Regions from separate parts of the Proteiniborus sp. MB09-C3 genome, predicted to be linked through region 3. Evidence: a T-box and tRNA genes for the amino acid it is inferred to sense, from the RefSeq annotation. Region 3 holds a T-box; the other regions hold tRNA genes.
The links. A T-box is a leader RNA that pairs with one kind of tRNA and senses whether it is charged. The one in region 3 lies ahead of tyrS (tyrosine--tRNA ligase), so its partner is inferred to be a tRNA-Tyr.
Positions count from the first base shown of each region.

Region 1 (3,254 bases), 1.9 Mb from region 3:
CATCGCTCAACGGATAAAAGCTACCCCGGGGATAACAGGCTTATCTCCCCCAAGAGTCCACATCGACGGGGAGGTTTGGCACCTCGATGTCGGCTCGTCTCATCCTGGAGCTGTAGCAGGTTCCAAGGGTTGGGCTGTTCGCCCATTAAAGAGGCACGCGAGCTGGGTTCAGAACGTCGTGAGACAGTTCGGTCCCTATCTGTCGTGGGCGTAGGAAATTTGAAAGGAGCTGTTCCTAGTACGAGAGGACCGGAATGGACAGACCACTAGTGTATCAGTTGTCCTGCCAAGGGCATGGCTGAGTAGCCAAGTCTGGTAGGGATAAGCGCTGAAGGCATCTAAGCGCGAAGCCCCCCTTAAGAAAAGATTTCCCATCTGGTAAACAGAGTAAGACCCCAGAAAGACTAACTGGTTGATAGGTCGTAGGTGTAAGAGCAGCAATGCTTTAAGCTAAACGATACTAATAGGTCGAGGGCTTGACCAGAAATATGGACGCTGTGTAGTTTTTAAGGTACAAGCAGAGAACCAATCTTAACGCTTTTTAAGATTGTGTGAATAGCTACTTAATGACTGAAAAAGAATCAAATTACCTTGATAAAAAAGGTTTGACAAGTAGCGAAAAATATGCTATACTAAATCTTGTTCCTAAAAAATAAATAACATACTTAGTCAATGCTAAGTATAGAGAGAAGAAATCATAGATTTCAGTTACTCGTATCCAGTGACAATAGCGAAGGGGTCACACCTGTTCCCATACCGAACACAGAAGTTAAGCCCTTCAGCGCTGATGGTACTTGGTGGGAAACCGCCTGGGAGAGTAGGACGTTGCTGGATGGTATTCCTGGGTAGCTCAACGGCGGAGCAACCGGCTGTTAACCGGTAGGTTGTGGGTTCGAGTCCCACCCCAGGAGCCAGCAAAATGCCGGGGTGGCGGAACAGGCAGACGCACAGGACTTAAAATCCTGCGATCCCCAAAGATCGTACCGGTTCGATTCCGGTTCCCGGCACCAATTACTATAATTAAATATACATCGCGGGGTGGAGCAGCTGGTAGCTCGTCGGGCTCATAACCCGGAGGTCGTCGGTTCAAATCCGGCCCCCGCAACCATAATATTTCTGTCCAGATGGACTAATGTAATTTTTAATCATGGCGGCGTAGCTCAGTTGGCTAGAGCATGCGGTTCATACCCGCAGTGTCAGCGGTTCAAATCCGTTCGCCGCTACCAACCTTAATATCCGTCTGTGGGACGATAAATAGGAGTGTCCATTAGGACTGATTTCAACATTTAAATAAGGCCCTATGGTCAAGCGGTTAAGACATCGCCCTTTCACGGCGGTAACCCGGGTTCGAATCCCGGTAGGGTCACCAACCTTAATTTAAGTTCATGATAGGAGATCTGTTAAGACCATACTAGATTGAACATCTAAAATTATGGGCGCATAGCTCAGCTGGGAGAGCACCTGCCTTACAAGCAGGGGGTCATAGGTTCGAGCCCTATTGCGCCCACCATTTTCTATAGAAGGTTTATATGAATTTTAGTTGGCCTGGTAGTTCAGTTGGTTAGAATGCCAGCCTGTCACGCTGGAGGTCGAGGGTTCGAGTCCCTTCCAGGTCGCCAATAAATTTCTACTATGTAGGACAAATACGCTGGTGTAGCTCAATTGGCATAAGCAGAGAACCCAAACCATGCTTTTGGTTTGGTGTGAATCGCTTAGTTGCTTATAAGGAGTTAATGCAGTAAAAAGGTTGATCCGAGAAGTAAAGACAATATGCTGGTGTAGCTCAATTGGCAGAGCAACTGACTTGTAATCAGTAGGTTGAGGGTTCAATTCCTTTCACCAGCTCCATTATGACCTAACCCGATTTTCTGGACGTTTTTATCGGAAAATCGATGGTAGGTCAAACGCAACGAGTACCAAATTTGTGTTGCGAGACTGCGAAATCGGAGGGGTTCCCGAGTTGGCCAAAGGGGACGGACTGTAAATCCGTTAGCTGTGCTTTCACTGGTTCGAATCCAGTCCCCTCCACCAATAAATATATAAGAATCCAGATATAAAAAACAATTGTATTATGCGGAAGTGGCTCAGTGGTAGAGCATCGCCTTGCCAAGGCGAGGGTCGCGAGTTCGAATCTCGTCTTCCGCTCCAATTCGATTATGTATTCATCATATAAGACTAATTAATTGTGCGGGTGTAGCTCAGTGGTAGAGCCCCAGCCTTCCAAGCTGGTTGCGAGGGTCCGATTCCCTTCACCCGCTCCATTTTTTGTGAAAGATATAATTGATATATTATGGTGGTTATAGCTCAGTTGGTTAGAGCGCCAGATTGTGGCTCTGGAGGCCATGGGTTCGAATCCCATTATCCACCCCACTTTTTTATTCTAAATATTAATCCTGACAGTTGTTTTTCGTGTAAAAATTAATATTGATTTTGTAGGATATTCTTAATTATTGATCCTATAGTTGTTGGGGTATAGCCAAGTCGGTAAGGCACCAGACTTTGACTCTGGCATTCGTAGGTTCGAGTCCTGCTACCCCAGCCATATAATTATGGCGACATAGCCAAGTGGTAAGGCAGAGGTCTGCAAAACCTTTACTCCCCAGTTCAAATCTGGGTGTCGCCTCCATATTAGTACTCATAGCTCAGCTGGATAGAGTGTCTGACTACGAATCAGAAGGTCGGGGGTTCGAATCCCTCTGGGTACACCAAACAAATTAAAAATGCTCAATTATGCGAAAGCGAATTTTGTACTAAAACAGATTTAGCCAATTTTTAGCCAATTGGTTTTAAAATCTACTTGAATAGCGAGTTCAAGGACTGTACATGATTCGCTTTTGTGCTTTCTAAAACATGAGTATATATTTCTGTAGTTTTTATGGAACTATGACCTAACAAACGGAACACTGGTTAATAAAGGTGTTCCGTTTGTTATTAATCGAGTAGCATAGGTCTGCCTTGAAGCGTGAAATTTTTTATAAGGTATGTCTATTTTTTTGAGCTTTATTTCATTATTTAATTAAGTTCCTGCTACCAATATAACTCATGATAACCTCTTTTCCTGCGCAGGCAGACAATCAACAGTACCTATAAATTATACCGGAAAAAATTTAAAAATATACATAATATATGTTCCTTGCAATATACAATCAAAAATATGTGCATAACTTATTTCTAGTCAAATAGAAATTACTCTTGCAAAATTACTCTTGCAGTATGGAATTTAGTTTTTCATTTAACCCCTAAAATTCTTTATC
Region 1 is NZ_CP127161.1:2,996,585-2,999,838, reverse strand. It holds rRNA gene QO263_RS14950 (23S ribosomal RNA) at 1-484, shown strand, start outside; rRNA gene rrf (5S ribosomal RNA) at 718-834, shown strand; tRNA gene QO263_RS14940 (tRNA-Asn) at 840-914, shown strand; tRNA gene QO263_RS14935 (tRNA-Leu) at 922-1,010, shown strand; tRNA gene QO263_RS14930 (tRNA-Met) at 1,033-1,108, shown strand; tRNA gene QO263_RS14925 (tRNA-Met) at 1,150-1,226, shown strand; tRNA gene QO263_RS14920 (tRNA-Glu) at 1,295-1,369, shown strand; tRNA gene QO263_RS14915 (tRNA-Val) at 1,435-1,510, shown strand; tRNA gene QO263_RS14910 (tRNA-Asp) at 1,543-1,619, shown strand; tRNA gene QO263_RS14905 (tRNA-Thr) at 1,773-1,848, shown strand; tRNA gene QO263_RS14900 (tRNA-Tyr) at 1,946-2,031, shown strand; tRNA gene QO263_RS14895 (tRNA-Gly) at 2,074-2,148, shown strand; tRNA gene QO263_RS14890 (tRNA-Gly) at 2,188-2,261, shown strand; tRNA gene QO263_RS14885 (tRNA-His) at 2,294-2,370, shown strand; tRNA gene QO263_RS14880 (tRNA-Gln) at 2,467-2,542, shown strand; tRNA gene QO263_RS14875 (tRNA-Cys) at 2,552-2,626, shown strand; tRNA gene QO263_RS14870 (tRNA-Arg) at 2,632-2,708, shown strand.
Region 1: it encodes a tRNA-Tyr, which carries the amino acid that the T-box ahead of tyrS (tyrosine--tRNA ligase) is inferred to sense. The anticodon was not compared.

Region 2 (3,254 bases), 1.9 Mb from region 3:
CGAACCCACAACCTACCGGTTAACAGCCGGTTGCTCCGCCATTGAGCTACCCAGGAATACTCATGGCTAATTAATTTTTAACTTAGCGACAAAATATATATTATCATATAGGATTGATTATGTCAATAGTATTTGCTTGGTAATTTAAGGTATTGCTTGTGGTGATTAAAAAACCCCCATCATTTTCTATAACGACAAGGGTCTTTAATTGGTGCCCAGAGGCGGAATCGAACCACCGACACGGGGATTTTCAGTCCCCTGCTCTACCTACTGAGCTATCTGGGCAAATAATAATGGTGGGCCTTCAGGGATTCGAACCCCGGACCTGCCGGTTATGAGCCGGACGCTCTAACCAACTGAGCTAAAGGCCCTCATATAATATCACGACTAATTATATTTCTATTATTGGTCGGGGTGGAGGGACTCGAACCCCCGGCCCCATGGTCCCAAACCACGTGCGCTACCAAACTGCGCTACACCCCGATTTAGTATGAAATATATCCAGCCGAATGGCGGAGAAGGAGGGATTTGAACCCTCGCGCCCCTAAACGAGACCTACTCCCTTAGCAGGGGAGCCTCTTCAGCCACTTGAGTACTTCTCCATATTATTTTGGCGGAGGGGGTGGGATTCGAACCCACGTGGGCTTGCACCCTAACGGTTTTCAAGACCGCCCCGTTATGACCGCTTCGGTACCCCTCCATGTTATTTGTTTAATGGTGACCCATCCGCGATTCGAACGCGGGACACCCTGATTAAAAGTCAGGTGCTCTGCCGACTGAGCTAATGGGTCAATGTTAGCAGATTATACTGGCTGGGGTAGCAGGACTCGAACCTACGAATGCCAGAGTCAAAGTCTGGTGCCTTACCGACTTGGCTATACCCCAACAATTATTTTTCCTTGAGACAGCTGTAGCAATGTCCACTAGGATTATTATGGCGTACCCACAGGGATTCGAACCCCGGACACACGGCTTAGAAGGCCGTTGCTCTATCCTACTGAGCTATGGGTACATATTATTTTTGCTCTTATTGGATATAATTATATGTTACTTTTTATGGAGCGGGTGAAGGGAATCGGACCCTCGCAACCAGCTTGGAAGGCTGGGGCTCTACCACTGAGCTACACCCGCATGTATTAGTAACTCTATATATTACTTACTTTAGTTGCGGCTTGTTTCTGGGACACCTAAGCGATTCACACCAAACCAAAAGCATGGTTTGGGTTCTCTGCTTATACCACTGAGCTACACCCGCATGTATTTATTTTTGGTGGAGGGGACTGGATTCGAACCAGTGAAAGCACAGCTAACGGATTTACAGTCCGTCCCCTTTGGCCAACTCGGGAACCCCTCCATATTTTACAGTCTAGTAACACAATTTTGGTGCTCATTGCGTTTGATCTACCTTTAATTTGCTTCGCAAATTAGGTTAGGTCATAATGGAGCTGGTGAAAGGAATTGAACCCTCAACCTACTGATTACAAGTCAGTTGCTCTGCCGATTGAGCTACACCAGCACATTGTCTTTACTTCTCGGATTAACTTTTTTTACTGCATTAACTCCTTATAAGCAACTAAGCGATTCACACCAAACTAAAAGCATGGTTTGGGTTCTCTGCTTATGCCAATTGAGCTACACCAGCATATTGCTTTACATATTAAAAACTATTGGCGACCTGGAAGGGACTCGAACCCTCGACCTCCAGCGTGACAGGCTGGCATTCTAACCAACTGAACTACCAGGCCAAAATGTCAATTATTTATGGTGGGCGCAATAGGGCTCGAACCTATGACCCCCTGCTTGTAAGGCAGGTGCTCTCCCAGCTGAGCTATGCACCCATAAAATTTTAAATATTGAATTTATGTGATCTTTACAGACACTCCTAAATGTTGTCCTGACGGACAGATACTAAAGTTGGTGACCCTACCGGGATTCGAACCCGGGTTACCGCCGTGAAAGGGCGATGTCTTAACCGCTTGACCATAGGGCCTTATTATTTATCATAGTTAATCCTTACAACACTCTTAACTATTGTCCTAGGGACAAATATAATAGCTGGTGCCGGGAACCGGAATCGAACCGGTACGATCTTTGGGGATCGCAGGATTTTAAGTCCTGTGCGTCTGCCTGTTCCGCCACCCCGGCATTTTGCTGGCTCCTAGGGTGGGACTCGAACCCACAACCTACCGGTTAACAGCCGGTTGCTCCGCCGTTGAGCTACCCAGGAATACCATCCAGCAACGCCCTACTCTCCCAGGCGGTTTCCCACCAAGTACCATCAGCGCTGAAGGGCTTAACTTCTGTGTTCGGTATGGGAACAGGTGTGACCCCTTCGCTATTGTCACTGGATTTATGCCCTAAATCATTTGTTCAGAGCTTATATATATTTAGTTTTAAGGTATTTATTTGTACCTTAAAAACTACACAGCGTCCATATTTCTGGTCAAGCCCTCGACCTATTAGTATCGTTTAGCTTAAAGCATTGCTGCTCTTACACCTACGACCTATCAACCAGTTAGTCTTTCTGGGGTCTTACTCTGTTTACCAGATGGGAAATCTTTTCTTAAGGGGGGCTTCGCGCTTAGATGCCTTCAGCGCTTATCCCTACCAGACTTGGCTACTCAGCCATGCCCTTGGCAGGACAACTGATACACTAGTGGTCTGTCCATTCCGGTCCTCTCGTACTAGGAACAGCTCCTTTCAAATTTCCTACGCCCACGACAGATAGGGACCGAACTGTCTCACGACGTTCTGAACCCAGCTCGCGTGCCTCTTTAATGGGCGAACAGCCCAACCCTTGGAACCTGCTACAGCTCCAGGATGAGACGAGCCGACATCGAGGTGCCAAACCTCCCCGTCGATGTGGACTCTTGGGGGAGATAAGCCTGTTATCCCCGGGGTAGCTTTTATCCGTTGAGCGATGGCCCTTCCACTCGGCGCCACCGGATCACTAAGTCCAACTTTCGTTCCTGCTCGACTTGTGGGTCTCGCAGTCAAGCTCCCTTCTGCCTTTACACTCTTCGCACGATTTCCGACCGTGCTGAGGGAACCTTTGAGCGCCTCCGTTACTTTTTAGGAGGCGACCGCCCCAGTCAAACTGCCCAACTGACAGTGTCCCAAAACCAGTTTCATGGCCTATGGTTAGAACTTCAGTATCATAAGGGTGGTATCCCAACGACGACTCCACCAATGCTGGCGCACTGATTTCTCTGTCTCCCACCTATTCTGTACATAGGATACCAAAATCCAATGTC
Region 2 is NZ_CP127161.1:2,974,586-2,977,839, forward strand. It holds tRNA gene QO263_RS14655 (tRNA-Asn) at 1-56, opposite strand, end outside; tRNA gene QO263_RS14660 (tRNA-Phe) at 210-285, opposite strand; tRNA gene QO263_RS14665 (tRNA-Ile) at 295-371, opposite strand; tRNA gene QO263_RS14670 (tRNA-Pro) at 407-483, opposite strand; tRNA gene QO263_RS14675 (tRNA-Ser) at 511-602, opposite strand; tRNA gene QO263_RS14680 (tRNA-Ser) at 612-700, opposite strand; tRNA gene QO263_RS14685 (tRNA-Lys) at 716-791, opposite strand; tRNA gene QO263_RS14690 (tRNA-Gln) at 810-885, opposite strand; tRNA gene QO263_RS14695 (tRNA-Arg) at 936-1,012, opposite strand; tRNA gene QO263_RS14700 (tRNA-Gly) at 1,058-1,131, opposite strand; tRNA gene QO263_RS14705 (tRNA-Tyr) at 1,269-1,354, opposite strand; tRNA gene QO263_RS14710 (tRNA-Thr) at 1,441-1,516, opposite strand; tRNA gene QO263_RS14715 (tRNA-Asp) at 1,669-1,745, opposite strand; tRNA gene QO263_RS14720 (tRNA-Val) at 1,763-1,838, opposite strand; tRNA gene QO263_RS14725 (tRNA-Glu) at 1,916-1,990, opposite strand; tRNA gene QO263_RS14730 (tRNA-Leu) at 2,057-2,145, opposite strand; tRNA gene QO263_RS14735 (tRNA-Asn) at 2,153-2,227, opposite strand; rRNA gene rrf (5S ribosomal RNA) at 2,233-2,349, opposite strand; rRNA gene QO263_RS14745 (23S ribosomal RNA) at 2,440-3,254, opposite strand, start outside.
Region 2: it encodes a tRNA-Tyr, which carries the amino acid that the T-box ahead of tyrS (tyrosine--tRNA ligase) is inferred to sense. The anticodon was not compared.

Region 3 (3,254 bases):
AGTTTTAAACGCTTCATTCAAATCCGAAAAAAATACAACTTCTATTTCTCCAATATCAGCAAGAGCATATGCTGCAAAATCGCTTCTTTGAACAGCAACCCTATGTCCTTTTAGATTATCAATTCCAAATATTTGAGATTCATCTTCTCTTACAAAACAAGCAAGAGAATTTATTAAATACTCATCAGAAAAATCGTACAGAGTTCGTCTAGCTTCATTATAGTTCATGCCCTGTATTGCATCTATGCTCCCATTTTGCAAAGAAATATGCGCATCTACCCAGTCCATTGGCACTAGCTTTATTTCCACTCCCATTTCCAATGAAAGAGCCTTCATCAAATCCACATTAAATCCTCTGTATTCACCATCGTCGTCTACAAATTCAAATGGAGGATAATTGGCTTCTCCACCAATTATTAAAAGCTTCTCAGCATCTGTACAATAGGAAACTAAACTAAAGGATAAGAATATTATCAGTAAGAAAATCGCCGCTTTAATTTTCAATTAATAGGCCACCTTTACTAATTAATCTGTTGTGCCAGCTGTTATAGTAATTTTAGTTTATATTATAACATAAATTTATTTGTCGATACACTTATAGCCTTTACTTAACATTTTTATTTTTTTGTTTCATCTAAAAATAGCTGGGTATATTGTTAGTGTACAGATAATATCTATTAGATAGACGTTAATAACTTTCAACTAATTTGCATTTAAAAAGGTAATACTATGAGTCAATAAAGTTTTTATTTTTATCCCATATCTTACAATTTTTCATCTTTCACTTTCCTAAATGAAAGATGAGAATTGCATAGTTCTTGGATAACACGACTTTGGGTTCAGAGGAAAATAAAATTCCCTTTGAACCAAGTCTTAGTTTATGAATACATTATAATAATTAGGAGGTAAGTATATGCAAAGCTTAGGTAAATTTTTACAATCTGGAGATTGGAAAGGTGAAAAACACGTTCCAGTAATACATATTCCTGAGAAGGTAAAGGCAGGAGAAGAAATAGAAATCAAGGTTTTAGTAGGTGAAGAAATTAGTCATCCTAATACTCTTGAGCATCATATTTCTTGGATAAAGGTATTTTTCCATCCTGAAGGCGCAAAATTCCCTATAGAAGTAGGTAGTTTTAACTTTTCTGCTCATGGTGAAGGAGAAGTATTTAATGAGCCTGTAGTAGTTACTAAAATGAGAGCTGGTAAATCAGGTACTGTTCATACTATGAGCTATTGTAATATTCATGGCTTGTGGGAAAATTCTGCTAATCTAGTTATTGAATAATAGAGATTTAAAGAGAGAATCCTTAGATTTAAGGATTCTTTTTTAATAATACTCTTGACAATCAGTAAAAAAAGAATTATCATATACTTCAAATCATATAGTTACAGGCTATGAAGGAATTAGTAGTACTTTATGGTTATTATTAGAGAGTAGGCTGGTTGGTGAAAAGCCTTCAATCCATAAAGCATGAATTACACTCTGGAGTCTCAATATGAAAGTATTGCGTATGTCATACGATATAATGACTATAAGGCATCTTTTGATGTAAATTAAGGTGGTACCACGGGTTTTCTCGTCCTTACAGGACTCGAGAAAGCCCTTTTTTATTTTTAAAATTATTAGTTAAAGGAGGAAATATAATGAATGTATTTGATATTTTACAGGAAAGAGGATATATAGCACAAACAACTCATGAGGAAGAAATCAGAGAGCTTTTAGGAAAAGAGTCTGTTACATTTTATATAGGATTTGACCCTACTGCAGATAGCTTGCACGTAGGACATTTTATAGCGATGATGTTCATGGCTCACATGCAGAGAGGAGGCCATAGGCCTATAGCCTTAGTTGGTGGCGGTACTGCTATGATAGGCGATCCATCAGGAAGAACTGATATGAGACAAATGCTTACTAAAGAAAAAATTGAACATAATGTAAGCTGTATAAAAGAGCAATTAGGAAAATTCATTGATTTTAGCAATGATAGAGCTTTGATAGTCAACAATGCTGATTGGCTATTGGATTTAAACTATGTTGACTTCTTAAGAGAAGTAGGAACTCACTTTTCTGTAAATAGGATGTTAACTGCTGAATGCTTTAAACAAAGATTAGAAAAAGGATTGTCGTTTTTAGAATTTAACTATATGTTGATGCAAGGATACGACTTCTATGTATTAAACGAAAAATACGGATGTAAAATGCAATTAGGAGGAAATGATCAGTGGTCTAATATGATTGCAGGTATGGAGCTAATAAGAAGAAAAACTGGTAAGCAAGCATATGCCATGACATGTACTCTTCTTACAAATAGTGAGGGAAATAAGATGGGTAAAACAGCAAAGGGAGCTGTATGGCTAGACCCAGAAAAAACCTCTCCTTATGAGTTCTACCAATATTGGAGAAATGTCGATGATGCTGAAGTTAATCAATGCCTAAGACTTCTAACATTTATACCAATGGATGAGGTTAAAAGACTTTCTGCTCTTGAAGGAGCTGAAATTAATGAAGCAAAAAAGGCATTAGCATTTGAAGTAACTAAACTCGTTCATGGTGAAGAAGAAGCACGAAAGGCTGAAGAAGCATCGGCAGCCCTATTCGGTAGTGGTGGTGATTTAGAATCTATGCCTACAACTGAGCTTGAAAGATCCACTTTTATTGAAGGCATAGGAATTTTAAATCTTTTAACTCAGGTTGGACTTACAAAATCTAATGGCGAGGCAAGAAGACTAATCACTCAAGGCGGAATATCTATTGATGATAATCAAATAAATGATCCGAGTACAATAATCACCTTAAATGATTTCCAAGATGATAAATTAATTGTTAGAAAAGGGAAAAAAGTTTATCATCAAATAAAGCTAGTATAAAACATTCGGAAAATTGGGTTAGGTCATAAGAAAATGACAGGGAAGCTCCCTGTCATTTTTACATTTTGATTTGTGCTATATTTTGATGAAGCTCTTCGGCTAATCTTGCTAAGTCGTTGCTGGTTGAAGCTATTTCTTCCATAGATGCAGTTTGCTTCTCTGTGGCAGATGATACATTTTGTATTTGCCCTGATACTTCCTTGCTTATGATTTCAACCTGAGCAGAGGATGAAACTACATGCTCACTTCCCTTAGCTACTTGATTTATAGATTCAGCTATGATACTAATTTGGTCATTTACCTTGTTTACTAAGTCAGCAATATTTTCGAAGGACTTTTCTGTAGTATTGACTATATCTATTCCCTTATTGACATTAGTCATG
Region 3 is NZ_CP127161.1:990,418-993,671, reverse strand. It holds gene QO263_RS04710 (transporter substrate-binding domain-containing protein) at 1-504, opposite strand, end outside; gene QO263_RS04705 (class II SORL domain-containing protein) at 914-1,288, shown strand; T-box leader at 1,390-1,591, shown strand; gene tyrS (tyrosine--tRNA ligase) at 1,648-2,871, shown strand; gene QO263_RS04695 (methyl-accepting chemotaxis protein) at 2,930-3,254, opposite strand, start outside.